3 regions of the Mesorhizobium sp. BHscii genome follow, and region 1 is predicted to be linked to each of the others. Evidence: predicted binding sites of a transcription regulator. Region 1 holds the regulator's gene; each other region holds the start of a gene.
What was found. Region 1 encodes LexA, which represses DNA repair genes until DNA is damaged. Its sites were predicted from a motif close to TGTTCNNNNTGTGTTCNG; they were not measured.

Region 1 (10,711 bases):
GTAAATGAAGGGTTGGCCGATGTGGTACTTATAAGCCATCGCCGCGATCGTCGGCATCTTGGCGATCAGCCGCATCGACGCGACCATGCGCTGGTAGGGGTCCGAGATGTCGGTGGAATCGTGATAGAAGGCTGACAGCGCGCCGACCACGCCGCACATCACCGCCATCGGGTGCGCGTCGCGGCGAAAGCCGGTGAAGAAGCGCGACATCTGCTCGTGCACCATGGTGTGGCGCGTCACCCGGTAATCGAAATCGTCCTTCTGCGCCTTGGTCGGCAATTCGCCGTAGAGCAAGAGGTAGCAGACTTCGAGGAAGTCGCCATGCTCGGCCAACTGGTCGATCGGATAGCCGCGATGCAAAAGGATGCCGGCATCGCCATCAATGAAGGTGATTTCCGACTCGCAGCTTGCCGTCGAAGTGAAGCCGGGATCATAAGTGAACGCCCCGGTGGTGCTGTAAAGCGAGCCGATATCGATGACGTCCGGTCCGACCGAGCCGCTTCGCACCTTGAGCTCGTGAGTTTTGCCGCCGAATTCAAGCTTCGCAGTCGACGCGTGGGTTTTGCCGCCAAATTCCATTTTTGTCGCAGCTTCGGACATTGCAAACTCCTTTAGGTTTTTCTCATGCCGGCAAAGGCGAAATATCTGCAACGCAACACTTCGAAAGCACCGGAGTTCGCGCGTTTGCGCCCGCAATTGGATTTGCGTGCCAAATTGGGCCAAGGCCTAATGTTGCACTGCGAAACCCACCTTTCAATGCCAATCTTCTTGGGCCAGTTTTGCTAATCGATTTGATCCGCGACGCGCGCCAGGCTTTCCTCGCGGCCAAGCACGGCAAGCACGTCGAACACGCCCGGCGAGGTGCTTTTGCCGGTGAGCGCGGCGCGCAAGGGTTGGGCCACAGCGCCGAGCTTATGGCCGCCGGCCACCGCATATCCCCGGATCGCAGCCTCCGCTGCTTCGGCCGTCCAGTCGCCTGAAATCGCCTTCAGCGCCGCATGAGCACCCCGCAGGATCTCGCGCGCATCACCGCCGAGCAGCGCCGCCGCCTTCTCGTCGATCCGCAGCGGTCGCTCGACAAACAGGAAGGCGGCACCGTCGGCCAGCTCGACCAGTGTCTTGGCCCGCTCCTTTAAGCCGGGCAGGGCGGCGAGCAACTGCGCCTTGCGCGTGTCGTCGAGGCGCGTTGCGATCGCCGGGCCGCCTTCCAGATAGGGCAAAGTGGCGATGAAGATATCGAGCAATTCGGCGTCGTTCATGCGGCGCATATGCACGCCGTTCAGCGCCTCGAGCTTGGCGAAGTCGAAGCGGGCGGCCCCCTTGTTGACGTCGCCGATGTCGAACCAGGCAATCATGTCGGCGATCGACATGACCTCGTCGTCGCCGTGGCTCCAGCCAAGCCGCGCCAGGTAGTTGAGCAGTGCCTCAGGCAGGTAGCCCATGGCACGATAGGCTTCGACGCCTAGCGCACCGTGCCGCTTCGACAGCTTGGCACCGTCGGCGCCATGGATCAGCGGGATATGCGACATCGACGGCACGTCCCAGTCCATGGCTCGATAGATCACCATCTGGCGGGCGGCATTGGTCAGATGGTCGTCGCCGCGGATGATGTGGGTGATGCCCATGTCATGGTCGTCGACGACGACGGCATGCATATAGGTCGGATTGCCGTCCGAGCGCAGGATGATGAAATCGTCGAGATCCTTGTTGGGGAAGCGGACTTCGCCCTGCACGCGGTCATGCACCACCGTCTCGCCGCCGGCCGGCGCCTTGATGCGGATCGCGCCCTTGGCGCCGGCCGGCGCCTCCGACGGGTCGCGGTCGCGCCAGCGGCCGTCATACCGAGGAGGCAGCCCCTTGGCACGCGCGCTCTCGCGCATCGCCTCCAACTCGGCCGGCGTCGCATAGCAGTAATAGGCTTTGCCGAGCCGCACCAGCTCCTCGGCGACCGCGCGGTGGCGCGGCGCGCGCTCGAGCTGCGATACCGGCTCGCCGTCCCAGGTGAGGCCGAGCCAGGCGAGCCCATCGAGAATGGCAGCGGTTGCCGCATCGGTCGAACGCTCGCGATCGGTGTCCTCGATCCGCAGCAGCATCTTGCCGCCAGTGTGTTTCGCATACAGCCAGTTGAACAGCGCCGTGCGCGCCCCGCCAATATGCAGGAAGCCGGTGGGAGAGGGGGCAAAACGGGTGACGACCTTGTCGGACATAGAACTCTCAGGCAAGCGCAGGAACGGATGTGGTTGCGCGGACTTTCGCGCGTCGCGCGTTCATGTAGCATAGGAGGTCAAGGGTGCAAGGGGCAGACCCGATGGCTGGACCAGGCCGGGGCGTGGACGAGAGCGAGGGCGCGATCACAAGCGTCAGCGAACGATCGCTGTTTGCCGACGTTCCTCACGCCGAGCCGCTAGCCGCTTTGCTGCCTGCATCGCACCCGGCCACCCAGTCTCTTTCGCCGGACCGCTCCGCGCCAATACCGGCTCCACAACCGGGGCCCGTCATTCGTTTCCGCCGACAGCTTAGCCATCTTTCACCATCCGGTATCCGCAACAGCATGGCCTCGGCAGCCGGCCTGGAACTCGACCGCGGCGTCGCCTTCCTGCTGGTGCCGGTTTTTCTGGCGTGCGGGGTGATCGTCTATTTTTCGCTTACCGTCGAACCGGACTTTCCGCAGCCCATTGCCGTCGTGGTCCTCACGGCGTTGTGTGCGGCTGTCACGCGCTCATGGCGCAAGACGCATCTGTGCTTCATGGCAGCGTTGCTGTGCGCACTCGGTGTTCTCGCCGCCAAGGTTGAAACCTGGCGCGCGGGAACGCAGATGCTCGGTTCGGAAATCCAGACCCAGCTCACCGGCCGTGTCGTTAGGCTCGATCAGATGGCGAACGGCCGGATCAGGCTGACCATCGACGTGATGTCGACCGCCCGGCCGACACTGCGTTATGCACCGGGACGTGTCAGGGTTTCGGCACGCAAAATTCCCGCTGAGATGACTGCAGGCTCGGTGGCAACCGGTTATGTGCGGCTTTTGCCTCCGACTGGCCCGGTTAGGCCGGACAGTTATGACTTCTCCTTTGACAGCTATTTCGCCGGTATCGGTGCCAGTGGCTTTTTCCTCAGCAATCCGAAGATCGTCGTTTCCGAGGATGCGCCGTTCGCCGCGCGCCTTTCTTCCTCGATCGAAAAGGCGCGCGAAAACATTGCCGACCATATCAGGGACAGCATTGGTGGCGCCGAGGGGGAGATTGCCGCCGCACTGATCATCGGTGTGCGTGCCGGCATTCCCGAAGAGATAAACGAATCGATGCGGCGCACCGGCATCTACCACATCATCTCGATTTCCGGCCTGCACATGGCGCTTGTCGCCGGCACGATCATGGGATTGCTGCGCGGCGCCTTTGCGCTGTTTCCCGATTTTTCGTCACGCCGGCCGGTCAAGAAATATGCGGCTGCTGCCGCACTCCTTTCCATCGCTGCGTATCTCATTTTTTCCGGTATCGTGGTCGCGGCTGAACGCAGCTTCATCATGCTGGCGGTAATGCTTGTCGCCGTGCTGTTCGACCGAGCGGCACTTACCATGCGCAATCTGACGATTTCTGCCATCGCCGTCATCGTCGTGTCGCCGCACGAGGTGGTCGGCCCAAGCTTCCAGATGTCCTTCGCCGCGACTGCTGCTCTCGTGGGCGCCTATGCCGGATGGTCCGACTATCGTGCCGACAGGGCCACGGCGCCGCCACAGCGACGGTCGCCGGTCGCTTTCGTCACGCGAAAACTCGCCGCTGGGACAGGGACCATCGCAATGACCTCCATCATTGCCGGCAGCGCCACCGCGCTCTTCGCCATCTGGCACTTCCAGCGCGTATCGCCGCTTAGCCTGTTCGCCAATCTGGCGGTCATGCCAATCGTCACGGTCGTCATGTTCCTGGCCGTCCTCAGCGCTCTGGCAATGCCTTTCGGCTTCGACGGACCTTTCCTCTACATGATGGGCAAGGGACTGACGGCCATGATCGCAATATCGGGATGGATTTCCGAGCGGTCGCCGGTCGATGCAGTCGGGCTGATCTCGTTGCAGTCGGTTCTGCTGGTGACGGTCGCCCTGGTCATCGCTACGATGGCGACGACATGGTTGCGGCTTGCGGCACTTCCCTTTGCGCTCGCCGGCCTGCTGACGATTTCCGACACGCGCGCCCCCGATGTGCTGATTTCGGAAGATGCGCATCTGGTGGCGCTGCCGATCGGCGGCGGCGAACTTGCCGTCAACCGGGTGCGTTCGAACGAATTCACCACCGACAACTGGAAACATGCGCTGGTTTCAGCGACCATTGTCGAGCCGGAAACATTCGAAAAAGGAGACGTGCGGTTCGACATCGCCGACCCGGCCGACCTGCCGCCTGGAGCGCCCTTCTACTGCACTGCCGGCCTGTGCCTCGCCCGGCACCCGTCCGGCGCGATCATCGCACTCGCCGACGACCGCAAAACCGCACGGCCAGCCTGTGCCTTTGCGGATTTGATCGTCATCGACGATGCCACAGCCTATTATAATCCCTGCCGCAATCCGCTGGTTCTCGTCGTCACCAAACGGCAGCTCGCTCGCATGGGCAGTGCCGCCGTCTTCTTCGATCCGCTATCAGCGACGACGCGCGCAGAAATCCGTTTTGCCGTCAGACAGCCATATAGGCCTTGGCACGAGCAGCGGAGATTTTCGCGCGAGGCGAGGGGCTTGCCGCCATACCGCAGGGCCGAGAAACCCAAGAAGCCTGCCGCTCAGTAACGCCGGATCAGTCCGACGAGCTTGCCTTGCACCTTGACCCGGTCCGGCCCGAAGATGCGCGTCTCATAGGCCGGATTGGCGGCTTCCAGTGCGATCGAGGCGCCCTTGCGGCGGAACCGCTTCAGCGTCGCTTCCTCCTCGTCGACCAATGCGACGATGATCTCGCCAGGCTGGGCGGTGTCGGCGTTGCGGATGATGACCGTGTCGCCGTCGAAAATGCCGGCCTCGATCATCGAATCACCCTTGACCTCCAGCGCGTAGTGCGTGCCGCCGGTGATCATGTCCGGTGGTACCGAGATCGAATGCGTCTGGTGCTGGATGGCGTCGATCGGCACACCGGCAGCGATGCGGCCCATCACCGGTATGGAGATGGTGGCAACGACGTCGTCGTCATTGCCGGCCGCGGGCAGGCGCGAAGGCGCCGGTTTGATCTGTCGTCCGAGGCTGCCCTGCCCAAGGCTGCCCTGAATGACGCTTGGCGAGAATTTGCGAGCCGCATTGAGGCCGGGCGCGATCGAATCGGGCAGGCGCAGCACCTCCAGCGCGCGGGCCCGGTTGGGCAGGCGGCGAATGAAACCGCGCTCCTCCAGCGCCGTGATCAGCCGATGGATCCCCGACTTCGAGGCGAGGTCGAGCGCTTCCTTCATCTCGTCGAACGAGGGCGGAATGCCGCTTTCCTTCAGCCGCTCGTGGATGAACATCAGCAGTTCATGTTGTTTGCGTGTCAGCATCGCGACCCCCAACAGAATCAGAAAAACAAACCCAGAACAAACACTATCTGTTCCAGTTGTGTTCCGCAACCGTTTAAAGTTTAATGAATGTGTTGACGTTTTGTTCAGCGTAGCATCAGCACGCTGCACGCGGCGCCCGTCGCGGCTGGGGGAGCGAATGGCTCGCGCACGATCAGCCCGTTGGCGTCGGCCAGCATTTTGAGCATCGAGGAATCCTGGACGCCGAACGGGGTCGCCAGTGGCGTGCCGGCTTCTTCCTTCACCACCGCGCGTACATAGTCCTGCCTGAGATCGTTGGCCGGCATGGCGGCGCCGAGCCGCGCCTGACGCATGTCCTGCCGGAAGGCGCGGCCGCCGAGCCGCGCAAGCAGCGGCTTCAGAAAGAGCTGCGTGCAGACCAGGCTCGCCACCGGATTGCCAGGCAGGCCGATGCAGCGGATGTCGCCCAGCCGCCCGAACATCAACGGCTTGCCAGGCCGCATGGCGATTTTCCAGAAATCGAGCGTCATGCCTTCACCGGTCAGCACGTCATGGACCAGGTCATGGTCGCCGACCGAGGCGCCGCCCAGCGTGACAATGACGTCGGCGCCTGCGTCGACCGCTTGTTTCACCAGCGTGGCGATCGCCTCCTTGCGGTCGGGGGCGATGCCGAGATCGAGCGCGCTGGCGCCGACCGAGCGGGCCGCGGCGGCGACGCCATAGGCATTGGACGAGATGATCTGGTCGGGGCCAAGGTCGCTGCCCGGCGGCAGCAATTCGTCGCCGGTGGCGATGATGGCGATCAGCGGCCGTTTCACCACGCTGACCTGCGGGTGGTTGGCCGACGCCGCCAGCGACAATGCCGCCGGATCAAGCGGGCGGCCTTTCTCCAGCAGGATGTCGCCCTTCGAGAAATCGAGCCCGAGGCAGCGGATGTTGCGGCCTTCAACCGTCGACGCGGTCACTTCGACGCTGCCGCCGCCGAGATCCCTGGCATTCTCCTGGATGACGATGGTGTCGGCGCCTGCAGGAAGCGGCGCGCCGGTGAAGATGCGCACGGCCTGCGCCGGGCCGACTGTTCCGGCAAAGCCGCGTCCGGCCGGCGCCATGCCGATCACCGAAAGTCTTGCGGGCACGGACGCTACGTCCTCGGCCCGCACGGCATAGCCGTCCATAGCGGACGCGTTGAACGGCGGCTGGGTGCGAAGCGCCAGAAGCGGCTCCGCCAGCACGCGGTCGGCGGCGTCCATCAGGGCGACGCATTCAGCCTGCAAGGGCGCAGCATCCTCAAGCAGGCGCTCGAGCGCCTCGGCGACCGGAAGCAGTGCCATTATTGGCCTGCCCCCTTGGCGTCCGCCTTGTAGTCGCCGGATTTGCCGCCGGTCTTTTCCACCAGCCTGATGCCCGAGATCACCATGGCGCGGTCGACCGCCTTGGCCATGTCATAGATGGTCAGGCAGGCGACCGAGACGGCGGTCAGCGCTTCCATCTCGACGCCGGTCTTACCTGTGACGCGGGCCAGCGCCGTGACCTTCAGGCCTGGCAGCGTCGCGTCCGGTTCGATGTCAACGGATATCTTGGTCAACAGCAGCGGATGGCAGAGCGGGATCAGCTCATGCGTCCTCTTGGCCGCCATGATGCCGGCGATGCGCGCCGTGCCCAGCACGTCGCCCTTCTTGGCATCGCCGTCAAGAATCATCTTCAGCGTTTCGGGCCGCATCGCGACAAGACCTTCGGCGATTGCCGTGCGCGTCGTCTCCGCCTTGTCGCCGACATCGACCATATTGGCTTCGCCTTTCGCGCCAAGATGGGTGAGGGCGGCCGTCATCGTCAGTCAGCCTTAGAGCGACGTGCGTCCGTTTGGACGCGCAAAGTACTCTCTAACCCTTTGAAACTATGCATCGTGCTCTCCAAAAATCGATTCCGATCTTCGGGCCGATGCATGAGCCGGCGCCTTGCCCGTCAAAAGCAGGCGCGTTGCAGTGGCCACATTCTGTTGCCGCATCAGGCTCTCGCCGACGAGGAATGTACCGATGTCGCTCCGTTCCAGCCTGCGGCAGTCTTCGTGCGAGAAAATACCGCTCTCGCTGACCAGCAGGCGGTCTGCCGGCACCATCTTCGCGAGCCGCTCCGAGGTCTCGATGCTGGTTTCGAACGTCCGGAGATTGCGGTTGTTGATGCCGATCAGCCGCGATGACAGTTTCAGCGCGCGTTCCGTCTCGGCCTCGTCATGCACTTCGACCAGTGCGTCCATGCCGAGTTCGAACGCCGTCGTTTCGAGTTCGCTGGCCACGGCGTCATCGACGCTCGCCATGATGATCAGGATGGCATCCGCGCCCCACGCACGGGCTTCGAACACCTGATAGGGCTCGAACAGAAAATCCTTGCGCAAAGCGGGCAATGTCACGGCGTTGCGCGCATCGGTGAGGAATTTAGGCGCGCCCTGGAAGGACGGCGCGTCGGTCAGCACGGAAAGGCAGGCAGCACCACCTTTCGCATAGGCCCTGGCCAGTGCCGGCGGATCGAAATCGGCGCGGATCAGGCCCTTGGACGGGCTCGCCTTCTTGATCTCGGCGATCAGCGCGAAGCTGCCGGATTTGCGCTTGGCTTCAAGAGCCGAGAGAAAGCCGCGCGCTGCGTCGGTGTCCTTCGCCCGCGCCTTGATCTCGGCAAGCGGCACGCGCGCCTTCGCCGCAGCGATCTCGTCGCGCTTGTAGGCTTCGATCTTACGCAGGATATCAGACACGGCTCTATCCGTTCGAAATCTCGACCAGCCGGTCGAGCACTTTCAGCGACCGGCCGCTGTCGATGGCTTGCGCTGCCGTGGCCATGCCGTCGGCAAGCGTCGTCGCCTTGCCCGCCACCACCAGTCCGGCGCCGGCGTTCATCAGCACTGTATCACGAAAGGCGCCGGCAGCGCCGCCCAGCATATCGCGCAGCGCCTGGGCGTTGTAGGCGGCGTCGCCGCCGCGCAACTCGTCCTTGGTGTGCCGCTTCAGCCCGACCGCTTCCGGGGTCAGTGAAAAGCTGCGGATCTCGCCGCCGACCAGTTCGGCCACTTGGGTCTCACCGGTGGTGGTGATCTCGTCATAGCCGTCGCCATGGGCGACCCAGGCGTGGTCGGCGCCCAGTGCCTTCAGCGTCTCGGCCACCGGCATGATCCATTCAGGCAAGAAGACGCCGACCATCTGCCGGCTCACACTGGCCGGATTGGAGAGCGGGCCAAGCAGGTTGAAGATGGTGCGGGTGCCGAGCTCGACGCGGATCGGGCCGACATGCTTCATCGCCGGATGATGCGCCGGCGCGAACATGAAGCCGACGCCTGTGTCGTGGATACAGCGGCCGATCGTTTCCGGCGGGATATCGATCTTGACGCCGAGCGCGGTCAGCACGTCGGCGGCGCCGGTCTGCGAGGATAGTCCGCGATTGCCGTGCTTGGCCACCGGCACGCCGCAGGCGGCGATGACGAAGGCGGATGCGGTCGATATGTTGACGCTGTGCGAATTGTCGCCGCCGGTGCCGACGATGTCGATCGCGCCAGCGGGCGCGTCGACGCGCAGCATCTTGGCGCGCATGGTGGCGACGGCGCCGGAAATCTCGCTCACCGTCTCGCCGCGCACGCGCAGCGCCATCAGGAAGCCGCCGATCTGGCCGGGCGTAGCGTCGCCCGACATGATGATGTCGAAGGCCTCGCGCGCCTCCTCGAAGGAAAGGGAGTTGCCGGTGGCGACCTTGGCGATATGGGTCTTGAGCGCGCTCATCTGGTCAGGGCTTGGGCAACGGCGGTCTGGTCGATGCGAACGTCGTACTGCGTCTGCAGCTGCGCCACCAGCTGGTCGAGCAGGTCGTCGGACATGCCGGCGGTGAACGATTTCTGCGCGTCGTCCGGCACCGAGCTGGCGTCGGCTCCGGCAGGTTCGAAGACTTCGGCGATCTTGAACAGGATCTGTCCGTCGCCGGTGGGCGAGGGGATCAATCCGATCCCGCCTTCGCCTTCGCCGAACATCGCAGCCGCCCCTTCCTTGCCGAAATCGACGTCGTCCGCCTCGCGCTTGACGCCGCGCTTGGTCTGCTTCTCAAGCTTGAGCTCGCTCGCGATCACGTCGAGCGTGGCGCCGGCCTTGAGACGCTTTTCGAGCTCGTCCGCTTTTGCGGTGAGCCGCTTGGTCGTTTCCGCCGCCGTCCAGTCGGCTACCACCTTCTGTCGGACTTCATCTAGCGTGCGGTCGCGGGCCGGCGTGATCGACTCCACCTCGTAGAACACGAAGCCGTTGTCGGCGGTGGTGAGGTCGGGATTCTCGGTGCCCGGTTCGGCGTCGAACACCGCCTTGATGAGTTCCGGCGATTCCGGCAGGTCCTTGACGATGGTGCCGTCCGGCCTCAGGCCGGTGCGATCGATCGCGTCGATGGTGACGACCTTCAGCTTCAGTTTTTCGGCCGCTTGCTTGAGCGTGCTGCCCGAAGCGCGGATATCTTCGTAATTGTCGTGCACATCCAACAGAATGCGGCTTGCCTCGCCCAGCGCCAGATCCCTGCGGATATCTGCGGACACTTCGGCCAGCGGCTTCACCACTTCGGGCTTGATGTCGGTGACGCGCAGCAGCACCGGACCGAAGGCGCCCTGAACGACCGGACTTACTTCGTTGACATTAAGCGCAAACGCCGCATCCGCCACTGCCTTGTCGGCGATCTTGTCCTTGGACAGCGTGCCGAGCAGCGTGTCGGCTTGCGTCTTGCCCTCGGCGACGACGATCTTGTCGAAGGTAGCGCCGGTCTTGAGTGAATCGAGCGCGGCCTTCGCGGCATCAGGCGTTTTGAACACGAGCTGTTCGATGGTGCGCGTTTCCGGTGTGGTGTAGCGCCCCTTGTTCTTGTTGTAGTCGTCGCTGACCTGTTGGTCGGTCACGGCACTCGGATCCATGATGTCTTGCGGCTCGAGCCTGACATAGGAGAATTTGCGGTATTCGGGCGCCGCGTAGGTCTTCTTGTTTTCCTCGAAATAGGCCGAAAGCGCAGTGTCGGATGGCGCTTCAATCGGCTCGACCAGCGATTTCGGCAAGGTCACATACTCGATGGTGCGGTCTTCACCACGATAGAGCGCGACTGCCTTCAAGAAAGTATCCGGAGCCTTGAGGCCGTCCGAAACCGCCTCGACAATCTGCTGGCGCACAGCCACCTGGGCGCGATTCCTCAGATAGTCTTCCGGCCGCATGCCGACCTGTTGCAGTATGTATTC
Region 2 (10,711 bases), on a different contig from region 1:
CAAGGCGGATACGCCGCTGGCCAAGCCGCCGCGCCGCTTTGCGCCAGCGGAAGAAATCGTGGACGAACCGGAATGGTGCCGCGAGCAGGAAGAGCGCGACCTGGCCGGCAAGGCGGGCAAGCCCACGCCGCAACCGGCCGACCAGCCAAAGCGCGAAGACGACCATCGCCGCCAGCCCGATCGCGACGGACAGCGCGCTGACATTTTCAATGAGCGGCAGCAGCCCGACAAGCAGGGCGGCGAGTCCGGGCCCCAGGCCGCGGGCGCTGAGCGCCGAGGGATGGATGGCCGCGACTGCGGCGGCAAGCGTAGTGCCGAACAGGAAAAGCGTGATGCCGACCGGCTGCCCGTAGAAGAAGAAATCGGCCAGCGCGGCAAGCAGGACCGCAACGCCGAATCGCGCGCAAAAGCTCGGAGCGGCCGTAAGTAACGATGTCATGATCGGACTTTCTCAGCGGCTTTGATCCGGGCGGCATACCGGGGCGGAGATTTGCGGATGAAGGGGAAGAGTCGCCGAACGGTGCGCCCGCGGCGGATCGACGAGCCACCAACCCTCATTGCGGAGTCGGTAAGGCAGGGACCAACGGGGTTTTTCTCGCATCTGCATACCGCCTATATCGCCGATCGACATGCAGGCGGCGGGGCGGATCCGAGGAGATTTTCCGGACTTTTGTGCAGTTTTTATGCAGGTGAAGACGGCTTGCCTCGACTGACTACAGGCGGCATAGATCAGGCATGATTGAAACCTACCGCCCGCGCCGCTCGGTGCTCTACGTCCCGGCCTCGAACGACAAGGCGCTTGCCAAGACCTCATCGCTGGCCTGCGATGCCGTCATCATCGATCTCGAAGATGCCGTCGCCCCGGCCGACAAGGTTGCCGCGCGGGAAAAACTGGCCGGCATCTTCGCCAAGCGCCCGGTTGCCAACCATAATGGCCGGCGCTACGAGATGATCGTTCGCATCAACCCGCTCGCCAGCGAATGGGGCGCCGACGACTTGCTGGCTGCGTTACGCAGCGAGCCCGACGCCATCCTGCTGCCCAAAGTCGACACGCCGCGCGACGTCCTCGAGGCCGGCGACGTGCTCGACGACAATTTCGCGCCGGACGAGGTGAAACTATGGGCAATGATCGAAACGCCCAAGGCTCTGCTCAACATCGGACCAATTGCCGAGCTTGGCCGCGATCCGGCCTCGCGGCTGGTCTGTTTCGTTGCCGGAACGAACGATCTGGTCAAGGAGACCGGCGTTCTCGCCACGCCCGACCGGCGCTATCTCACACCGTGGCTGATGCAGATGGTGCTCGCCGCGCGCGCCGGTGGCCTCGACCTGCTCGATGGTGTCTTCAATGAGTTTCGCGATCTGGATGGCTTTGCGCGCGAATGCACGGAAGCGGCCGCCATTGGATTTGACGGCAAGTCGCTGATCCACCCGGCTCAGATCGATGCCGCGAACCGGGCCTTCGCGCCATCTGCCGAAGCCGTGGCCGAGGCGCGCTTGGTGAAAGCTGCCTTCGCACTTGCCGAAAATGCCGGCAAGGGCGTTATCGCACTGAATGGAAAAATGGTCGAGCGGCTGCATCTGGCGCAGGCCGAAAAACTGCTGGCGAAGGCGGCCGCCATCGGGGCATGATTGGCAACCCACCACAGGAATGAAAATGAAACTCTACCGCTTTCTGTCCGGTCCGGACGATTCCAGCTTCTGCCACAAGGTGACGGCGGCGCTGAACAAGGGCTGGCACCTGTTCGGTTCGCCGACCTATGCCTACGACAAGCAGACCAAGAGCATGCGCTGCGGCCAGGCCGTGGTGAAGGATGTCGAGGGCCAGGAATACGGGCCCAACACCAAGCTCAGCGACTAGTAGGATACGACCGTTACAGAAGCTTTTCCCAGGCAGCTCTGATTTCGTTGAACCTTGCGTCTGCAAGGCCGTCGACGTCATCGCAGCTGAAATAAAGGATCGATAGCGCTGCATAAAGGCCCGGATAACCGGAGACGGTATCCATCTTCATGAGAATTTCGGCAACCGACAGTTGCTGGCGTTTAATGCTGGATATCGCGCATTCCGATATCATCGGTGCTAGTGGATGGTCGAATTTGGACAGCCAGAAATCGACTAACGCCAGGAGAATGGCGGGCTCGACAACAGTGTTTGCGGGTAGACGGCAAAGCTCATCGAGTGCAATAAATGCAGCATTCGGCGAAATGCCGATGGCGGTTTGGATCAATTCGCGGCTCAGTGAAATGTCGTGATACGGCCAATTGCAGTCGATCCGATTGGCAAACTCTGCTTCCGTCATCTGGACACTATTCAGCTGCCTCTTCGATCCGCTCCATATCGTCGTCCGACAGGCCGAAATGGTGGCCGATCTCGTGGATCAGCACATGGGTGACTATGTCGCCCAGCGTCTCTTCGTTCTCGGCCCAGTAGTCGAGGATGGCGCGGCGGTAGAGCGTGACGCGGTTCGGCCCCTCGCCGGTCTGCGGATTCCAGCGCTCGGCGATGCCGCGCCCCTCGAACAGGCCGAGCAGGTCGAACGGCGTTTCCAGCGACAGGTCGTCCATGATCTCGTCGGTCGGGAATTCGGCGATTTGGATGACGATCTCGCCGGTCAGCTTGCGAAATTCCTCCGGCAGATGGGCATAGGCCTCCAGCGCCAGGAACTCCATTTCCTCCATCGACGGCGAAAGCTCGGCGTGCCAGGTGCGGGTTTTGTAGATGCGGGCCATGCTTTGTCCTTTGATCCCGGCATATAGGCTTTCGAGCCGGAGTCGGCAAATGGCCAGGTTGCAGCCTTTGCGCGGACAGGAATAAATTCCCCATGACTCCGCTTGACTCTTCGGGCGGCCTCTGGAATCAATAGGAACATAACAGGAACAATTGTGAGTGGAAGCTGACCGTCATGGCGACAAGCGCCGTGGCGCGGGAGACTGTTTTTGCCCTGCGCCGACAGATCGCGAAGATCGAGGGAACGCTGCCCGAGCGCCTGGAGGCGCCGGCCGGCGCAGCTCCCGTTGATGCGGATGTCACGCCCCGGGATCTAACAATCGTCCGCCGCGGCCTCGCCGTGGCGCCGCCCGATGCGTTTCTGCGCACCGGCGCGGAGGGTCTCGATACTGCGCTCAGCGGCGGCCTGCCGAAGGCGGCGCTGAGCGAGATCCATGGCGCCGCGACACGTGATGCCGGGGTCGTCGCCGGTTTCGCCCTGTCGCTCGTCAGCCTGATCCTCAAACAGGAGCCGCCGCGACTGCCGGTCCTGTGGATCGGCACCGCGGAGGTCTTCCGCGAGGCCGGCTTCCCCTATGCCAGAGGGCTTCATGGCCTTTTCGGGATCGAGCCGGAGCAATTGCTGTTTTCCGAGGCGCCAAGGCTCCTCGATGGGCTGTGGGTCGCCGAGGAAGCCGCCCGGATGACGGCGCTCGCCGCCGTCATCCTCGAAATCCGCGGCAGCCCGCAGCGGCTGGACCTCACCGCGACGCGGCGGCTGCACGCCCGGGCACAGAGCGCCGGCCGGCCGGTGTTCCTGCTGCGCCAGGCCGGCGAGGCCGAACCGACGGCGGCATCCGTCCGCCTCGTCCTGTCGGCTGCGCCGTCGGCACCACGCCAGACGCTCGCCGGGCCGCTCGCCGGCTCGATCGGCCGCCCCGCCTTCACCGTCAGCATCGGCAAGAGCCGCACGGCCTTGCCGGGACAATTCACACTGGAGTGGAACCCGGATGAACGCAATTTCGAGGAAAGAAGGGCCGGGGAAGAACGGGCAGCGAATCCTGTCCCTGTGGTTTCCGCACCTCGCCGCGGAAAGGATCCTGCGGCAGCGTCTGGGGCGGTCCTGGCGTTCGCGGCCGTCGGATCACCTGCCCCTGGTGATCAGCCATCGCCAAGCGAACGCGCAGCGCATCGCCGCCCTCGACGAGCGGGCTGAGGCGCTTCATCTGAAGCGCGGCATGGGCATAGCCGACGCGCGCGCCATGCACCCATCGATCGACGTAGTGGAAGCCGATCCCGAGGCCGACCGCCGCCTGCTCGAAAGCCTCGCCGACTGGTGCGACCGCTACACTCCGCTGGTGGCGATCGACGCAGCCGACGGCCTGTTTCTCGACGTCACCGGCTGCACCCACCTTTTCGGCGGCGAACGGGCGATGCTGGACGACATTCTGTCGCGCTTTTTCCATCAGGGTTTCGATGTCCGCGCCGGCCTTGCCGCCACACCTGGTGCTGCTTGGGCGGCAACGCGGTTTGCCAGTGACCGCATCGTCCCCGGTGGCGAGGAGGAAGCGCTACTCGCACCCTTGCCGCTGGCGGCGCTGCGCATCGAGCCTGATATCCGCGCCAGCCTGGAAAGCGTCGGCCTGCGCACGGCGGGCGCCGTCATGGCAGCACCGCGCGCGCCGCTCGCCCGCCGCTTCGGCACATCGCTGCTTTTACGCCTCGACCAGGCGCTCGGCCGCCTCGATGAGGCGGTGTCGCCGCGCCTGCCGGTCGCGCCGCTTTCGGTCGAACGCCATCTCGCAGAACCCATCATGCTGACCGACGAATTAGAGCGGCTGGTGAAAATGCTGGCGACGACATTGAAGGTGGACCTCGAGCGCCGCGGCGAGGGCGCAAGAAGGCTGGCGCTGCTGCTTTTCCGCGTCGACGGCGCCGTCAGCCGCATCGCCGTCGGCACGTCGCGGCCCTTGCGCGAGCCGTTGCTGATCCAGAAATTGTTTCACGAAAGGCTCGCCGCGCTCGAACAGGACATCGATGCCGGCTATGGCTTCGATCTCGTGCGCCTCTCGGTCCTGTCGGCCGCGGCCTTCGACATGCAGCAGGCGGATCTCGCCGGCGAAACGCACGATGACGGCGCCGACATCGCCCTTTTCGCCGACCGCATCCGCGCCCGGCTCGGCGAAAGCGCGGTTTTGAAACCGGTTGCCGTCGAGAGTCATCTGCCGGAGCGCGCCGTCGCCACGCTTCCCTATGCGGAGGCGCCGCAAAGGGTCTCTCCGCCGAAGAAGCCGGACAAGATACAAGACACTTCATCCACGCCTGTCTTTCGGCTGGAACGGCCGATCCGGCTGTTCCGTTCGCCCGAGCCGATCGAGGTGCCGGCCACCGAAATGCCTGAGGGACCGCCGATGAACTTCCGCTGGCGGCGCGCGCTGTACCGGGTCGCGCGCGCCGAAGGGCCGGAACGCATCGCCCCGGAATGGTGGCGGGAGACGTCGGGGCCGGAAGACGCGCCGACCCGGGATTATTTCCGCATCGAGGATAGCGACGGCCGCCGTTATTGGCTCTACCGCCAGGGTCTCTACGGCGCCTCTCAAGTCCCGCCGCGCTGGTTCATGCATGGGGTCTTTGCATGAACGCGCTGACGGTCGTTCCCTATGCCGAATTCGGCATCCAGTCGAATTTCTCGTTCCTGCGCGGCGCCTCGAAACCGGAGGAGCTGGTGGTCGCGGCAAAGTTTCTGGGCTTTTCGTCGATCGGGCTTGCCGATCGCAACACGGTGGCCGGTGTCGTGCGCGCTTGGCAGCAGGCCAAGGTGGAAGGTCTTTCCTATCATCCCGGCTGCCGCCTGGTTTTTTGCGATGGCACGCCCGACGTTCTCGCCTATCCGCAGGACCGCAAGGGCTGGGGCCATCTGTGCCGCATGCTGACGCAAGCCAATATGCGCGACGATAGCGAAAAGGGCGCACCGCTTCTCTATCGCGACGACTTTTTTGAATGGGGCGATCTCATGTCCCTGGCGGTCCTGCCGGATCTGTCGACGCCGGCGGAGGATGATCTCAGGCTGGTTAGCCGGCTCAAAGACCGCTTCGGCAAGAATCTGCGGCTTGCCGTTTCGCCGGATTATCGCGGCAACGACCACTACCGTATCAAGCAGGCAGCTGCCATGGCTGAGGCATCAGGCCTTCCGCTGATGGCGACCAACGACGTTCTTTACCATACGTCCGAACGGCGCCGGTTGCAGGACGTGCTGACGGCGATCCGCCTCAACGTGCCTGTTGCCGAAGCGGGGCTGGAACTGGCGGCCAATGCCGAGCGCCATTTGAAGCCGCCAATGGAGATGGCGCGGCTGTTCCGGCGGCATCCGCAAGCACTGGCGGAAACGCTGCGCTTTGCCGGCGAATTGAGCTTCTCTCTCAGTGACCTCCAATACAATTATCCCGATGAACCGACGGAATCGGGCCTCGGGCCACAGGCCGAACTGGAAAGGCTGGCTCGAGAGGGAGCCGCGATGCGCTACCCCTCAGGCGTTCCCGCCGATGTGACTAGGCGGATCCGGGAAGAGCTCGCTTTGATCGAGCGACTGAACTACGCGCGCTATTTCCTGACTGTCTACGACATCGTCAAATTCGCCCGCAGCCAGGGCATACTCTGCCAGGGGCGTGGCTCCGCGGCTAACTCGGTGGTCTGCTATTGCATCGGCATCACCGAAGTGGGACCCGAGCGGATCGACTCGCTTTTCGAGCGTTTCATTTCCGAGGAAAGAAACGAGCCGCCCGACATCGATGTCGATTTCGAGCATGAAAAGCGCGAAGAGGTCATCCAGTACATCTACGAGAAATACAGTGCCAAGCGCACTGCGCTTGCCGCGGCCGTCGTCAGCTACCGGGGCCGCTCGGCGATGCGCGAAGTGGCCAAGGCGATGGGCCTGTCGGACGATGTCAGGAGCGCGTTGTCCAGCTCGATCTGGGGTTGGTCGACCTCGGAGCTCGGCGAAAAGGAGACCAGGGCCGGCGGCCTCGACCAGACCGACCAATCGACAAGGCATGTGATCGAATGCGCCAACGAGATCATGGGCTTTCCCCGTCATCTGTCGCAGCATGTCGGTGGCTTCGTCATCACCAGGGACCGGCTCGACGAGATCGTGCCCATCATCAAGACGGCGATGGACGAACGCAAGATGGTCGAGTGGGACAAGGACGATCTCGACGCGGTGAAAATCCTTAAAGTGGACGTGTTGGCGCTCGGCATGCTGACCTGCCTGCAGCGCGCCTTCACCCTGCTCCAGGATCATTATCCGGAGGCGCGGGATGGCTATGGGCAACCATATGTGCTGGCCACCCTCCCTGCCGAGGACAAACATGTCTACGACATGATCTGCCGCGCCGACACGATCGGCGTCTTCCAGATCGAATCCCGCGCCCAGATGTCGATGCTGCCGCGCCTCAGGCCGAAAACATTCTATGACCTGGTCATCGAGGTGGCGATCGTGCGACCAGGCCCGATCCAGGGCGACATGGTCCACCCCTATCTGCGCCGCCGGCAGGGCAAGGAAAAGCCCGAATATCCCAAGCCGGAACTGGAAGAAATACTCGGCAGGACACTGGGCGTTCCGCTGTTCCAGGAACAGGCGATGAAGATCGCCATCGTCGCCGGCGGCTTCAGGCCGGGCGAGGCCGATGAACTGCGCCGCGCGATGGCCACCTTCAAGCGCACCGGCACGATCGGCAATTATCGCAAGCGGATGGTCGATGGCATGGTTTTGCGGGGTTACGAAAAGGACTTCGCCGAGCGCTGCTTCAAGCAGATCGAGGGTTTTGGCGAATACGGCTTTCCCGAAAGCCATGCCACCTCCTTCGCCCTGCTGGTCTATGCCTCCTGCTGGTTCAAGACATTTTATCCAGACGTGTTCTGCGCCGCGATCCTGAATTCCCAGCCGATGGGATTTTATCAGCCGGCTCAGCTTGTCCGCGACGCGCGCGACCATGGCGTCGAAATCCGCGAGGTCGACGTCAATTTCTCCGGTTGGGACTGCGAATTGGAGGACGCACCCTTCGACCCTGCCCGCATCCTCGGCCGCCATGCCGAAATGCGCGGTGTCATCCGGACCAATCATGCCGTCCGGTTGGGTTTTCGCCAGGTCAAAGGCCTGTCGAAGGAGCGCATGGAGGTGTTTGTCGCCAGACGCGGCGACGGCTACGAATCCGTTCGCGATGTCTGGCTGCGCTCAGGCCTCTACGTCGATGAGATCGAGAAACTGGCGCAAGCCGACGCTTTCCGTTCGCTCGGCCTCGACCGCCGCGACGCCCTGTGGGCAGTCCGCGCGCTCGACGGCAAGAGTGCCGCCGAGACCTTGCCGCTGTTCGACCAGCCGGCGATCCGCTTGCGCGATCTTGAGCCCGAGACCAGGCTGCCGACAATGCCGCTCGGCGAGCACGTCATCCACGACTACCGTTCGCTCGGCCTGTCGCTGAAGGCGCATCCGCTTGCCTTTCTGCGCCAGCGGCTGGACCGTTCCGGCGTCACGCCCAATGCGCGCCTCGGCCAGGTTCGGGACGGCAAGCGGGTTTCGGTCGCCGGTCTTGTCCTAGTGCGGCAGCGGCCGGGTAACGCCAAAGCGATTTTCCTGACGCTGGAAGACGAGCAGGCGGTGGCCAACGTCATTTTCTGGGAAAGAACCTTCAACCGCTACCGGCCCATTGTCATGGGCGCGCGGTTAATCCGTGTCACCGGCAAACTGCAGTCGGAATCGGACGTCATTCATATCGTCGCCGACAAGGTCGAGGATTTGACACCGTGGCTGTCCGTGCTTTTGGAGGAGGCCGGCACCGGCCAGCCTGTCAATGAGCCTTCGGCCAGTGGGCGCATGGAGAATGACAACCGCGAAGAGGGCGTTGCAGACGCACATGCCCCACAAGCCGCGCCGGTCCAGCGGGATCTCGTGGCGCTGTCGGGAAAGGCGGAGAAGGTCATGCCCAAAGGGCGCAATTTTCAATAGGCCTTACACCGTTCAGGACGGTCCGCCCAGACGCGGCGGCAATCCGTCCTCGAAGGGGAGCGAGCGCGCCTCCGAAGGCAGCATGATCGGGATGCCGTCACGCACCGGATAGGCAAGCCGTGCGACCCTCGAGATGAGCTCGCCTCGCTCCGGATCCCAGGTAAGCGGGCCCTTGGTCAGCGGGCAGGCCAGCAATTCCAGCAGTTTGGGGTCGACATTGGCCTTCTTTCCATCACGCCCATCCACCATTCGGTCTGTCCTTCTCTGGGGTCACTTTAGGTTTCGCGCGGCTCTCCCTTCTCCCCTTGTGGGAGAAGGTGTCGCCGAAGGCGACGGATGAGGGGTGTTCCAGCTTGGCACCAACGGCGCTCCGTCCAGCACCCCTCAACCGTCTTGGCGCTGCGCCAATCTTCCTTCTCCCATAAGGGGAGAAGGAAAAGCCCCCTATTGCAGGCTCGACCCGAAATCCTCGTTCTCACGTGCCAGTGCCATTTCGGTGATGGCTATCAGCGTTTCGGCGCGTGTCTTCAGGTCCGCCGCTTCAAGCAGCGCCTGTTTCTCGGCCGGCCCGTAGGGAGCCATCATCGACAGCGCATTGACCAGCATGGCATTTTCGGCGCGGCTGACGCTTTCCCAGTCGGCTTCAAGATCGTTGGCCTGCAAATAGGCGCGAAATGCCCTGAGCAGCGCTGGCCGATCTATCTCGGCCTCTGCCTGATCTTCGTCGAGATCGGTGAGAAAGGGCGCAAACCGGCACTGGCGGAAGGGCGTTTTGACCGCAAGCTCCTGCACGATGCGGAACCGGCACACACCTTGCAGCGAAATCAGGTAGCGGCCATCGCCGCTCTCGGAAAGTGCGATGATACGTCCGGCGCAGCCGACATTGCAGAGTTCCGGCTCGCCATCGCCACGCCGTGCACCGTCGAGGCTGGGCTGTATAACGCCGATCAGCCGCGATCCGGCGATCGCCTCATCCACCATCTCAAGATAGCGCGGCTCAAAAATGTTGAGCGGCATGCGGCCGCCCGGCAGCAGCAATGCGCCTTCGAGCGGGAAGATCGGCACCGTCGACGGCAAATCCGTATCGAGTCGGTAATGCGCGTTTCCCGCCTGCACTTCAAGCCTCCGGTCGCTCCCTCAAGAAGCGCATGAAGCCCGCCCATCCCGTCGCAACCTGACGCGTAATCGTCACGAAGCGAAGAACGGATCGGTCAGGCCTCCTAATCTGGCGCAGCCGTCGTCGATCGCAAGACCATCAGGAAAAAACAGCTTGATGCGCGCTCAGGAAAACAGCAGCGACGACAATTTGCGCCGCGCCGCCAGCGTTGCCTCGTCGGTCATGCCCCATGCCTCGAAGAACTGCAGCAACTGCGTCTTGGCGCCGTCGTCGTTCCACGAGCGATCAGCCTTGACGATCGCCAGCAGATTGTCGGCCGCGGCCATGCGCTCGCCGTTGGCGTTCTGGATCATCGCAAGATCGAAACGTGCCTGGTGGTCCCCGGGGTTCTCAGCCAGGCGCCGCTGGAGTTCGGCCGGATTGCCAAGTGCTGCTGCCTGCGCGGCAAGCGCCATCTTGGCGCGTACGGCGGCGAGTGGCGGCGCATCCTTCTTGGCTTCCGGGGCCCGCGCCAGCACCGCTTCGGCGCCCTCGGCATCGCCGGCCTCGAACAGCAGATCGCCAAGCCCGGCAATCGCCTCGATCGTGTCCGGCGCCTGTTCCAGGACGGCGTCGTAGATGTCCGCCGCGGTCTGCACATCGCCGGCGGCGCGCGCCTCGGCGGCCGCGGCAAGCGCCTCGGCCACCTGCGGCGCACCATTGTTCTTGCCGCCGACCTTCTGGATGAACGCGGCGATCTGGCTCTCCGGAATGGCGCCCATGAAGCCGTCGACCGGCTGGCCATCCCTAAAGGCGATGACCGCCGGTATCGACTGGATACCAAGCTGGCCGGCGATCGAAGGATGGTCGTCGATGTTCATCTTGACCAGCTTGACCTTGCCGCCGGCGG
Region 3 (10,711 bases), on a different contig from region 1:
GCCTTTCAGTATCCGATGGAAATACCGGGCGTCGCGACGATGGAATTCCTGAAGGTGGCGATGAACGAGCAGCGCAAGGCGCGCGGCGAGGAGCCGCTGAAGATCCCCGAATTCCTGAAGCGCGTGAAGGACGCCGCCGCCTCGCTCAACATGGACATGGCGATGCTGAAGCGGCCGCTCAATGTCGGCTTTTCCGGCGGCGAGAAGAAGCGCGCCGAGATCCTGCAGATGAAGCTTCTGGAGCCAAAACTCTGCGTGCTCGACGAGACCGATTCAGGCCTCGATATCGATGCGCTGAAGATCGTCTCGGACGGCGTCAACGCGCTGCGCTCGCCCGACCGCGCCATCGTCATCATCACCCACTACCAGCGCCTGCTCCAACACATCGAGCCGGATACTGTGCACGTGCTCTACAGGGGCCAGGTGATCAAATCGGGCGACAAGTCGCTGGCGCTCGATCTCGAGGCCAATGGCTATGCCGGCGTGATCGGCCAAGCCGCGTGAGATGCCAGAAGGCGAGACAAAGCTAGGCAAGGCGAAACTGATGAATATACATACGACACCCCAGCGAACGCCAGCCGAAACGGCGCTGATCGACTCCTTCAGCGACCGGCTCTCGCTGCTGCCCGGCGACGGCACGGTGATGCTGAAGCGCGACGACGCCATCGAGGCGATCAAGAGCGGCCTGCCGACGCGGCGCATCGAATCCTGGCACTACACCGACCTGCGTCGCCTGCTGGCTTCCGTGCCGGACTTCGATCCCGCGGCTGCCGCCAAGGCGATCGCACCGATCGTTGAAGGCTCTGCCGTTCTGCCAGTCCTGAACGGCGTCTCGAGCACGAAGCTGCCGACGGTTGATGGCGTTGCGGTGCAGCGCCTGTCGGAGAAGCTGACCGACGGCAGCGCAGCACCTGGGCTCGATCCGTATGGCACCGACGATGCAATCGGCGCTCTGAACACCGCTTTCGTTGCAGACGGCTATTTTGTCGACATCTCCGACGGCACCGAACTGGACAAGCCGATCGAACTGCAGAACCTGCAGGCCGGCGGCCAGACGCATGTGCGCTTGGGCGTCCGCGTCGGCGCCGGCGCCAAGGCTGTTATCGTCGAGCGCCAGGCGGGCGAGGGCGCCGCACTCGTCAGCTCGGTCAGCCAGCTTCTGCTTGACGAGGGCGCCGACGTGACGTGGCTGATCGTGCAGGAGCAGCCGGATACGGCCACGCATCTTGCCCAGTTCAAGGCGCATCTCGGCAAGAATGCGAAGCTGACGCTGTTCGTGATGAATGCCGGCGGCAAGCTGGTGCGCCAGGAGATCGTGGTCAAGACGACAGGCGAAGGCGCCGATTTCACGCTGCGCGGCATCAACCTGCTTGCCGGTGACACTCATACGGACGTGACCATGGTGCTCGACCATGCCGTGCCGCACACGGCTTCGACGGAAGTAATCCGCAATGTGGTTACCGGCAAGGCGCGCGGCATCTTCCAGGGGCGCATCAACGTCCACCAATATGCGCAGAAGACCAACGCCAAGATGGCCTGCAACACGCTGCTTCTGTCGGATGACGGCGAGTTCTCGACCAAGCCTGAGCTCGAAATCTTCGCCGACGATGTCGTCTGCGGCCATGGCGCGACCGTCACCGAGATCGACCATAGCCACCTGTTCTACCTGATGGCCCGCGGCATCGACGAGAAGACCGCGCGCGGCCTTCTGGTCAAGGCTTTCGTTGCCGAGGTAATTGAGGATCTGGACGACGAGGCGATTGTCGAGGCGCTGGAAGCAAGGCTCGACGGCTGGTTCGTGGCGCACGGCTAGCGCCTTCCTTCTCCCCTTGTGGGATGGGAGAAGGTGGATCGGCGCGTAGCGCCGAGACGGACGAGGGTGTTGGACGGAATGAGGCGATGAAGTTGTGATGGACCAGAAAGTCGAAAACATCCCCTACGACGTCGAGGCGATCCGCCGCGACTTCCCGATCCTGTCGCGGGAAGTCTATGGCAAGCCGTTGGTCTATCTCGACAACGGCGCCTCGGCGCAGAAGCCGCAGGTCGTGCTCGACACCATCCAGCACGCTTATTCCCAGGAATATGCCAACGTTCATCGCGGGCTGCATTTCCTGTCGAATGCCGCGACCGACGCCTATGAGAACGCGCGGAAGATAGTGCAGAGGTTTCTCAACGCGCCAAGCACCGACAACATCGTCTTCACCTCGAACACCACCGCGGCGATCAACACCGTCGCCTACGGCTTCGGCATGCCGAATATCGGCGAGGGCGACGAGATCGTGCTGTCGATCATGGAGCACCATTCCAATATCGTGCCGTGGCATTTCATCCGCGAGCGGCAGGGCGCCAAGCTGGTCTGGGTGCCGGTCGACGATCTCGGCGTCTTCCACATCGAGGAGTTCGAGAAGCGGCTGACTGATCGCACAAAACTGGTCGCCATCACGCACATGTCGAATGCGCTGGGCACGGTGACGCCGATCAAGGAGATCGTCCGCATCGCGCATGCGCGCGGCATTCCGGTGCTGGTCGACGGCAGCCAGAGCGCCGTGCATATGCCGATCGACGTCCAGGATCTCGATTGCGATTTCTTCGTCTTCACCGGCCACAAGGTCTACGGTCCCTCGGGCATCGGCGTGCTCTATGGCAAGAAGGACATGCTGGAGCGCATGCGCCCGTTCATGGGCGGCGGCGAGATGATCGAGGAGGTGACGCAAGACATCGTCACCTACAACGATCCGCCGCACCGTTTCGAGGCCGGCACGCCGCCGATCGTGCAGGCGATCGGGCTGGGCGCTGCGCTGGAATACATGGAAAAGATCGGCCGCGAGCGCATTGCCGCCCATGAGGCCGATTTGAAGGATTATGCCCATCAGCGGCTGCGTGCCATCAACTCGCTGCGCATCTTCGGCGACGCGCCCGATAAGGGCGCCATCATCTCCTTCGAACTGCAGGGTATTCATGCGCATGACGTATCGATGGTGATCGACCGGCAGGGTATTGCTGTCCGCGCCGGCACCCATTGCGCCCAGCCGCTGTTGAAACGCTTCGGCGTAACTTCCACATGCAGGGCATCGTTCGGCATGTATAATACCAGGGCCGAAGTCGACGCTTTGGCCGATGCGCTCGAAAAAGCGCGAAAATTCTTCGGGTGACGATCATGGATGATGTAGGCCGGACCGCTGAGACCGCTTCGGAAACGACTGCCAACGGTCTGGTTTCCGCCTCGGCCATTCCCGCCGACGAACTGGCGCGGCTGACCGACGATATCGTCTCGGCGCTGAAGACGGTCTATGACCCGGAGATTCCGGCCGACATCTACGAGCTTGGCCTGATCTACAAGATCGACATCGAGGACGACCGCTCGGTCAAGATCGACATGACGCTGACCGCGCCCGGCTGTCCGGTGGCCGGCGAAATGCCGGGCTGGGTGGAAAATGCCGTCGGCGCCGTGGAGGGCGTTTCAGGCGTCGAGGTCACCATGACCTTCGATCCGCCCTGGTCACCCGACCGCATGTCGGAAGAGGCACAGGTAGCGGTGGGTTGGTACTAGCACCGGATATGACAAAGATTGGTGCACTTGCGCCAGGCAGAGAATTTCACCATTTTAGGTGAGGAATCATTCGGCAGGCCTTGAACCTGCACGCAATGGAGAAAGAAAAGATGGGACGCTTTGCCGTCATCACGATGACCGAAAAGGCCGCCGACCGGGTTCGCGAGATCGTTGCGACCCGTGAGAATGCGTACGGCATTCGCCTTGGCATCAAGAAGGGCGGCTGCGCCGGCATGGAATATACGGTCGACCTGGTGACCGAGCCTAACACGAAGGATGACCATATCGAGCGCGACGGCGCCCATGTTTACGTCGCCCCCGAGGCCGCACTTTTCCTGTTCGGCACCGAGATGGATTTCGAGCAGACGACGCTGCGCACCGGCTTCACCTTCCGCAACCCGAACCAGAGTTCTGCCTGCGGCTGCGGCGAATCGGTCGAGTTGAAACCGGCCGATCTGAAGGCACTGGCCGAGGCGCGCGCTTCGGCCTGATCGGGCTCCTCAGTCCACCCACATTCCCGTTCGTTTGTGCCATCCGGCGATCGATTCTTCCGGATAGACATCGTAGGCCCTGTCGTCCTCGCCGATGTCGGGCTCGACCCAGTTCGCCTTGTATTTCAGCATGAGGTGCACCTTTTCAGGCGGTTTCGGCAGGTCTGTGTCGATCGCCGATGCAAATGGGTGGACCAGCTCCGGCCACGTCGGATCGTAGAGCCAGAGTGCCGATCCGCATTTCCTGCAGAAATTCCGCTCGCCTGACGAGATCTCGCATTGTGGATGCTCGTCGTCCTCGATCTCGGCTTGATAGACGCCAAGGTTGCGCTTGCCCTTGATTTTCAGCGTATCGAAATCGGCACCGAGATTGATGGCAAAGCCGCCGCCGCCCTGCTGCTTGCGGCAGATCGAGCAATAGCAAAGCATGAACGGCACCGGCGTGTGGCTTTCCACCTCGAAGCGGACGGCATCGCACCGGCAGGACCCTTTGAGCAGAAGCGGCATGATGAGGGACTCCGAAGAATTTGGCTCTCAACTTGTCAGGATGGTTTTGGTTGCGGCGATGACAAGGGGAAATCCGGGTGACATGATCGCGGCATGGACAATGAACGCATTGCCGAACTTTTCGAAGGCCTCGGCCCGGTCAGCATTCGCAAGATGTTCGGCGGCAAGGGCATCTACTTCGACGGCGTCATCGTCGCCATCGTCATCCGTGGCGAATTGATGCTGAAGGCCGACTCGGAAAGCGCGCCCGAATTCGAAGCGGCCGGCTGCCGGCAATGGACCTACACCGGCTCGCGGCACGGCAAGCTCGTGTCCATGCCGTATTGGAGCATTCCCGACAGCGCCTTCGACGATCCGGACGAGATGGCGGTCTGGGCGCGCCGGGCCTATGAGGCGGGGCTGCGTGCCGGCAAATAGGCCGCCTCTCCACTGGTCATCAGCTCATGCCAATTTTCTGCGGCTCGGGCACAAGGGCCAGCGCGTCGGCAAAGTCTGCCGCCGTAAAGACCGGCACAATTTCGGCACTTTCGATCGCAAGCATTGCCGCGGCAACGCCGTCACGCAGCGCCGCGCGCAGCGTCAGGCCGCGCAGCAGGGCGGCGACCATTGCGCCCGCCAGCGCATCGGCGGCGACGTCGGTGACTTTTCTTGGCGGCGGGATCGAGAAGGCGCCGGCCTCGTCGAAACCCAGCACCGGACCGTCATCCGACCTCACCACGCCATATTTGAGGCCGGCGCGCCTCAGGCGGTCGATGATATCACGCTCCGCCGTGTCGATACCGACATCGGCGAGTGCGATGGCCTCGCGCCGGTCCATGAAGACCATCGCCAGGCTGCCAAGCACCGGCGCGAGCCGCACCGCCTTGTCTGGTGAGACGGCGAGGGCGAAGACCGGCTTGCCGGCGGCAAGCGCCACCAGCCGCTCCAGCGCCGTCGACGGCAGGTTGGCGTCGCACAGGACCGCATGGGCGGTGCTGATCGCCTCACGCACCTTGGCACGGCGGATCTGCTTGGGAAGCGCCAGGTCGTAGAGCGCCATGTCGGAAAGGCCGACGATCAGCGCGCCGTCGCCGTCGATTATCGTCGTGTTGCTCGGCGTCGTGCGATCGAGGAACACCACGGATAGATCAGCAATGCCGGCCGCAGCGATGGCGCGCGAGACCGTGTCGGCCAGAACATCGCCGCCGCGCACCGAAAGCAGCGAGCCGGAGACGCCGCGCCGCACGGCGCCGCGCAGCGCATTGAAGACGGCGCCGCCGACAGCCTCGCGCATCGTGCCGGGATTCGACGCCGCCGGCACAAAGGCGCCCGAAACCTGGCCGCGCCGATCTATATAGGCGCCGCCTACGGCCAGGATTGTCGGCGACTTCATCATGCCTGGGAGGAGACCTTTGCTGTTGCCGGGCAAAGACTAGGGTGTCCGGCGGAACCCGGCAACCGAAGGCGCGATTCGAAAGATGCCAGCACGATCCTGCGGGTGAAGCGGGATACATCCTGGGGTGAAACACGAAACAAAAAAAGAACAAATCCGGATATTGTTTGTTTTTCAATCGTTTGTCTCCCCTTGCCAGACGAGAACAAAAAAGGTACAAATTAATAAGGATTACGGATTGTCCGGCCTTCATTGACGACCAAGGGGTGATGTATCATGGCTCAGAATTCTTTGCGGCTGGTAGAGGACAAAGCAGTGGATAAATCAAAGGCTCTGGATGCGGCGCTGTCGCAAATCGAGCGTGCCTTCGGCAAGGGCTCGATCATGCGGCTCGGCGCAAACGAGCAGGTCGTCGAGATCGAAACGGTGCCGACCGGTTCACTTGGCCTCGACATCGCGCTTGGCGTCGGCGGCCTGCCGCGCGGCCGCATCGTCGAGATCTATGGGCCGGAAAGCTCGGGCAAGACGACGCTGGCGCTGCACACGGTGGCCGAAGCCCAGAAGAAGGGCGGCATCTGCGCCTTTGTCGATGCCGAGCACGCGCTCGATCCGGTCTATGCGCGCAAGCTCGGCGTCGACCTCGAAAATCTGCTGATCTCGCAGCCCGATACCGGCGAACAGGCGCTGGAGATCTGCGACACGCTGGTGCGTTCCGGCGCCATCGACGTGCTGGTGGTCGATTCGGTCGCGGCGCTGACGCCGCGCGCCGAAATCGAGGGCGAAATGGGCGATTCACTGCCCGGCCTGCAGGCCCGCCTGATGAGCCAGGCGCTGCGCAAGCTGACCGCCTCGATCTCGCGCTCCAACACCATGGTCATCTTCATCAACCAGATCCGCATGAAGATCGGCGTGATGTTCGGTTCGCCCGAGACCACGACCGGCGGCAACGCGCTGAAATTCTATGCTTCGGTGCGCCTCGACATTCGCCGCATCGGCTCGGTCAAGGACCGCGACGAGGTCGTCGGCAACCAGACCCGCGTCAAGGTGGTCAAGAACAAGCTGGCGCCGCCCTTCAAGGTGGTCGAGTTCGACATCATGTATGGCGAGGGCGTGTCCAAGACCGGCGAGCTGGTCGACCTCGGCGTCAAGGCCGGCGTGGTCGAGAAGTCGGGCGCCTGGTTCTCCTATAATTCGCAGCGTCTCGGCCAGGGCCGCGAGAACGCAAAACTGTTCCTGCGCGACAATCCCGACACGGCACGCGAGATCGAGCTGGCGCTGAGGCAGAATGCCGGGCTGATCGCCGAGAAATTCCTCGAAAATGGCGGTTCCGAAGGCGGAGACGATGGTTTCGAGGACGAAGCGGGCGCGATGTAAGATACAGGCTGTGCCAGCCAGGATACCCGTTTGAGTTCGCGTATCCCGAATTGAGTTGGTGTATCGATGTGTTTATGCCGCCGGCCTTGGGCCGGCGGTTTGCGTTTTTGCTGATAGCTCTGGTCATTGTGAACAGCCGGCCAGCGCTACGGTTTGGAGCAATTCCGTGTTTCTGGACAGGGTGCGGTGCGACCGCTAAAAGGCCATGTCTGTTTTCCGCCGGCAATCGGCGGATCTCTCGAAAAGGCAGTATTCATGAGTGGCGTCAACGAGATCAGGTCGGCATTTCTCGACTATTTCCGCAAAGAGGGTCACGAGGTCGTGGCGTCGAGCCCGCTGGTGCCGCGCAACGACCCGACGCTGATGTTCACCAACGCTGGCATGGTGCAGTTCAAGAACGTCTTCACGGGGTTGGAAAGCCGTCCCTATTCGCGCGCCACCACCTCGCAGAAATGCGTGCGCGCCGGCGGCAAGCACAACGATCTCGACAATGTCGGCTACACTGCCCGTCACCACACCTTCTTCGAGATGCTCGGCAATTTCTCCTTCGGCGATTATTTCAAGGAGCGCGCCATCGAGCTTGCCTGGAACCTGATCACCCGCGAGTTCGGCATCGCCAAGGACCGGCTTCTGGTGACCGTCTACCATACCGACGACGCGGCCGCGGGCTTCTGGAAGAAGATCGCCGGGCTGCCGGAGGACAGGATCATCCGGATCGCCACCAGCGACAATTTCTGGGCGATGGGCGATACCGGTCCCTGCGGCCCGTGCTCGGAAATCTTCTACGACCATGGCGCCGACATTCCGGGCGGCCCGCCCGGCAGCGCGGATGAGGACGGCGACCGTTTCATCGAGATCTGGAACCTCGTCTTCATGCAGTTCGAGCAGGTGACGAAGGCGGAGCGGATCGAACTGCCGCGCCCGTCGATCGACACCGGCATGGGGCTGGAGCGCATCGCAGCCGTCCTGCAGGGTGAGCACGACAATTACGACATCGACCTGTTCAAGGCGCTGATCCGTGCCTCGGAAGAGGCGACCGGCGTCAAGGCGGAAGGCAAGAACCGGGCGAGCCACCGCGTCATTGCCGATCACCTGCGCGCATCGAGCTTCCTCATCGCCGACGGCGTGCTGCCGTCGAACGAAGGCCGCGGCTACGTGCTGCGTCGCATCATGCGCCGCGCCATGCGCCATGCGCAGCTTTTGGGCGCCCGTGATCCGCTGATGTGGCGGCTGGTGCCGGCGCTGGTGCGCGAGATGGGCCAGGCCTATCCCGAACTGGTGCGCGGCCAGCCGCTGATATCAGAGACGCTGAAGCTCGAGGAAACGCGCTTCCGCAAGACGCTGGCGCGCGGCCTCGGCCTGCTTGCCGACGCGACCGAGGCGCTCGGCAGCGGCGACCGGCTTGACGGCGAGACAGCGTTCAAGCTCTACGACACCTATGGCTTCCCGCTCGACCTCACTCAGGACGCACTGCGCCCGCGCGGGGTTTCGGTCGATCTTGAGGGATTTAACGCGGCGATGGAGCGGCAGAAGGCCGAAGCGCGGAAGAGCTGGGCCGGCTCCGGCGACGCGGCCACCGAAACCGTCTGGTTCGCGGTGCGCGAGAAGGCGGGCGCGACCGAGTTTCTAGGCTACGACACCGAGCAAGCAGAAGGCATCGTTCAGGCGCTAGTCAGGGATGGCGCCGCGGTGGAGAGCGCCGTTGTCGGCGAAACCGTCGGCGTCGTCGTCAACCAGACGCCGTTCTATGGCGAGTCCGGCGGCCAGATGGGCGACACCGGCGTGATTTCGGGCGAAGGTTTTGCTATCGACGTCACCGACACGCAGAAGAAGGGCGACGGCCTGTTCGTGCATTTCGGCAAGGTCACCAAGGGCACCGTCAAGACGGGTGAAGCGGTCGAGTTGAAGGTCGACCATATCAGGCGCACGCGACTACGCTCAAACCATTCGGCGACCCACCTTGTCCACGAGGCGCTGCGCGAGGTGCTCGGCACTCATGTCGCGCAAAAGGGCTCGCTGGTCGCGCCGGAACGGCTGCGCTTCGACTTTTCCCATCCCAAGCCGATTTCGGCCGAGGAACTGGAACGCGTCGAGGCGATGGCCAACGAGATCGTCGTGCAGAACGGCCCGGTGACGACGAGGCTGATGAGCGTCGATGACGCGATTGCCGAGGGCGCCATGGCGCTGTTCGGCGAAAAATATGGCGACGAGGTCCGCGTCGTGTCGATGGGCACCGGGGTTGCCGGTGACAAGGCCGGCAAGCCCTATTCGGTCGAGCTCTGCGGCGGCACCCATGTCGGCGCCACCGGCGATATCGGCCTGGTCCGGCTGGTGTCGGAGGGCGCTGTCGCCGCTGGCGTACGCCGCATCGAGGCGCTGACCGGAGAGGCGGCCAGAAAGCATCTCGACGAACAGGACAGGCGGCTGAAGGCGGTCGCTGCCACGCTGAAGATTTCGCCGGCCGACGTGCCGGCCCGCGTCGAGGCGCTGCTTGACGAGCGCAAGAAGCTTGAGAAGGAGCTGACCGAGGCGCGCAAGAAGCTGGCGCTGGGCGACCGCTCGCCAGCCGGCGTGCCTGCGGAAAACGAAACCATTGCCGGTGTCGGTTTTCTCGGCAAGGCGGTATCGGGCGTCGCGCCAAAGGATTTGAAGCCGTTGGCCGATGCCGGCAAGAAGTCGCTCGGCTCCGGCGTCGTCGTCTTCGTTGGCGCCGGCGAGGACAACAAGGCGAGCGTCGTGGTCGGCGTCACCGACGACCTGACCGGCCGCTTCAGCGCCGTCGATCTGGTCCGCGTGGCATCCGCGGCATTGGGCGGGCAGGGCGGCGGTGGTCGACCCGATATGGCCCAGGCCGGCGGCCCGGACGCCTCGAGGGCCGAAGACGCGATCGCTGCGGTGAAAGCGGCTCTGGAGGCGGCCTGATCGGTTGCTGGGGGTCTGGGAGGCATCCCCCTCTGTCCTGCCGGACATCTCCCCCTCAAGGGGGGAGATTGGCAGCTTCATTGCCCTGCCTTTCCTCAAACGTTGAAAATTGGCGAAAACAATCGTGACATCCAATCTCCCCCCTTGAGGGGGAGATGTCCGGCAGGACAGAGGGGGGTGCTGTCCCTCGGCCTTTCGGACTTTGTCACCCAGCCTTTTCAGTACGGGCAAAGCTCTCCCGGGCCGCGATGCTGGCATACCAGTCCCGAAGATCTGGAAATTCGGCCAGCAGCTTCCGCCCTTCGGTGACCTTGACGAAATAGCCGATGATGGGTGCTGCATGCAGGTCGGCGAGCGTCAGTTGCTCGCCCAACAGCCATGGCCCCTCGGCCTTCAGCGATGAGAGCGCCTTAAGCGTCGTTCTCGCCTGCCGAAGTCCGGCGGCGATCAAAGCCTCGTCGGGCGCCGTCTTTTCCAGCCGCTCGACGGCGACAT

Region 2: a site for LexA is predicted at 2,860-2,877, ahead of ACWTU7_RS25480 (ImuA family protein). Genes of this name have one in related genera too.
Region 3: a site for LexA is predicted at 6,056-6,073, ahead of recA (recombinase RecA). Genes of this name have one in related genera too.

The regions. Positions count from the first base shown of each region.
Region 1 covers NZ_JBSPKW010000018.1:114,899-125,609, forward strand. The annotation lists gene gltA (citrate synthase) at 1-600, opposite strand, end outside; gene gltX (glutamate--tRNA ligase) at 783-2,207, opposite strand; gene ACWTU7_RS22995 (ComEC/Rec2 family competence protein) at 2,309-4,765, shown strand; gene lexA (transcriptional repressor LexA) at 4,759-5,496, opposite strand; gene ACWTU7_RS23005 (molybdopterin molybdotransferase MoeA) at 5,601-6,806, opposite strand; gene moaC (cyclic pyranopterin monophosphate synthase MoaC) at 6,806-7,303, opposite strand; gene trpC (indole-3-glycerol phosphate synthase TrpC) at 7,370-8,221, opposite strand; gene trpD (anthranilate phosphoribosyltransferase) at 8,226-9,236, opposite strand; gene ACWTU7_RS23025 (SurA N-terminal domain-containing protein) at 9,233-10,711, opposite strand, start outside.
Region 2 covers NZ_JBSPKW010000022.1:90,981-101,691, forward strand. The annotation lists gene ACWTU7_RS25455 (DUF4153 domain-containing protein) at 1-439, opposite strand, end outside; gene ACWTU7_RS25460 (HpcH/HpaI aldolase/citrate lyase family protein) at 736-1,629, shown strand; gene ACWTU7_RS25465 (DUF1737 domain-containing protein) at 1,655-1,858, shown strand; gene ACWTU7_RS25470 (hypothetical protein) at 1,872-2,297, opposite strand; gene ACWTU7_RS25475 (metallopeptidase family protein) at 2,305-2,727, opposite strand; gene ACWTU7_RS25480 (ImuA family protein) at 2,901-3,920, shown strand; gene ACWTU7_RS25485 (DUF6504 family protein) at 3,862-5,343, shown strand; gene ACWTU7_RS25490 (error-prone DNA polymerase) at 5,340-8,705, shown strand; gene ACWTU7_RS25495 (Trm112 family protein) at 8,718-8,954, opposite strand; gene ACWTU7_RS25500 (LON peptidase substrate-binding domain-containing protein) at 9,150-9,821, opposite strand; gene trxA (thioredoxin) at 9,987-10,711, opposite strand, start outside.
Region 3 covers NZ_JBSPKW010000003.1:268,152-278,862, forward strand. The annotation lists gene sufC (Fe-S cluster assembly ATPase SufC) at 1-504, shown strand, start outside; gene sufD (Fe-S cluster assembly protein SufD) at 545-1,813, shown strand; gene ACWTU7_RS06485 (cysteine desulfurase) at 1,911-3,152, shown strand; gene ACWTU7_RS06490 (SUF system Fe-S cluster assembly protein) at 3,158-3,550, shown strand; gene sufA (Fe-S cluster assembly scaffold SufA) at 3,661-4,041, shown strand; gene ACWTU7_RS06500 (GFA family protein) at 4,051-4,548, opposite strand; gene ACWTU7_RS06505 (TfoX/Sxy family protein) at 4,642-4,965, shown strand; gene ACWTU7_RS06510 (carbohydrate kinase family protein) at 4,985-5,923, opposite strand; gene recA (recombinase RecA) at 6,197-7,294, shown strand; gene alaS (alanine--tRNA ligase) at 7,550-10,216, shown strand; gene ACWTU7_RS06525 (glutathione S-transferase family protein) at 10,422-10,711, opposite strand, start outside.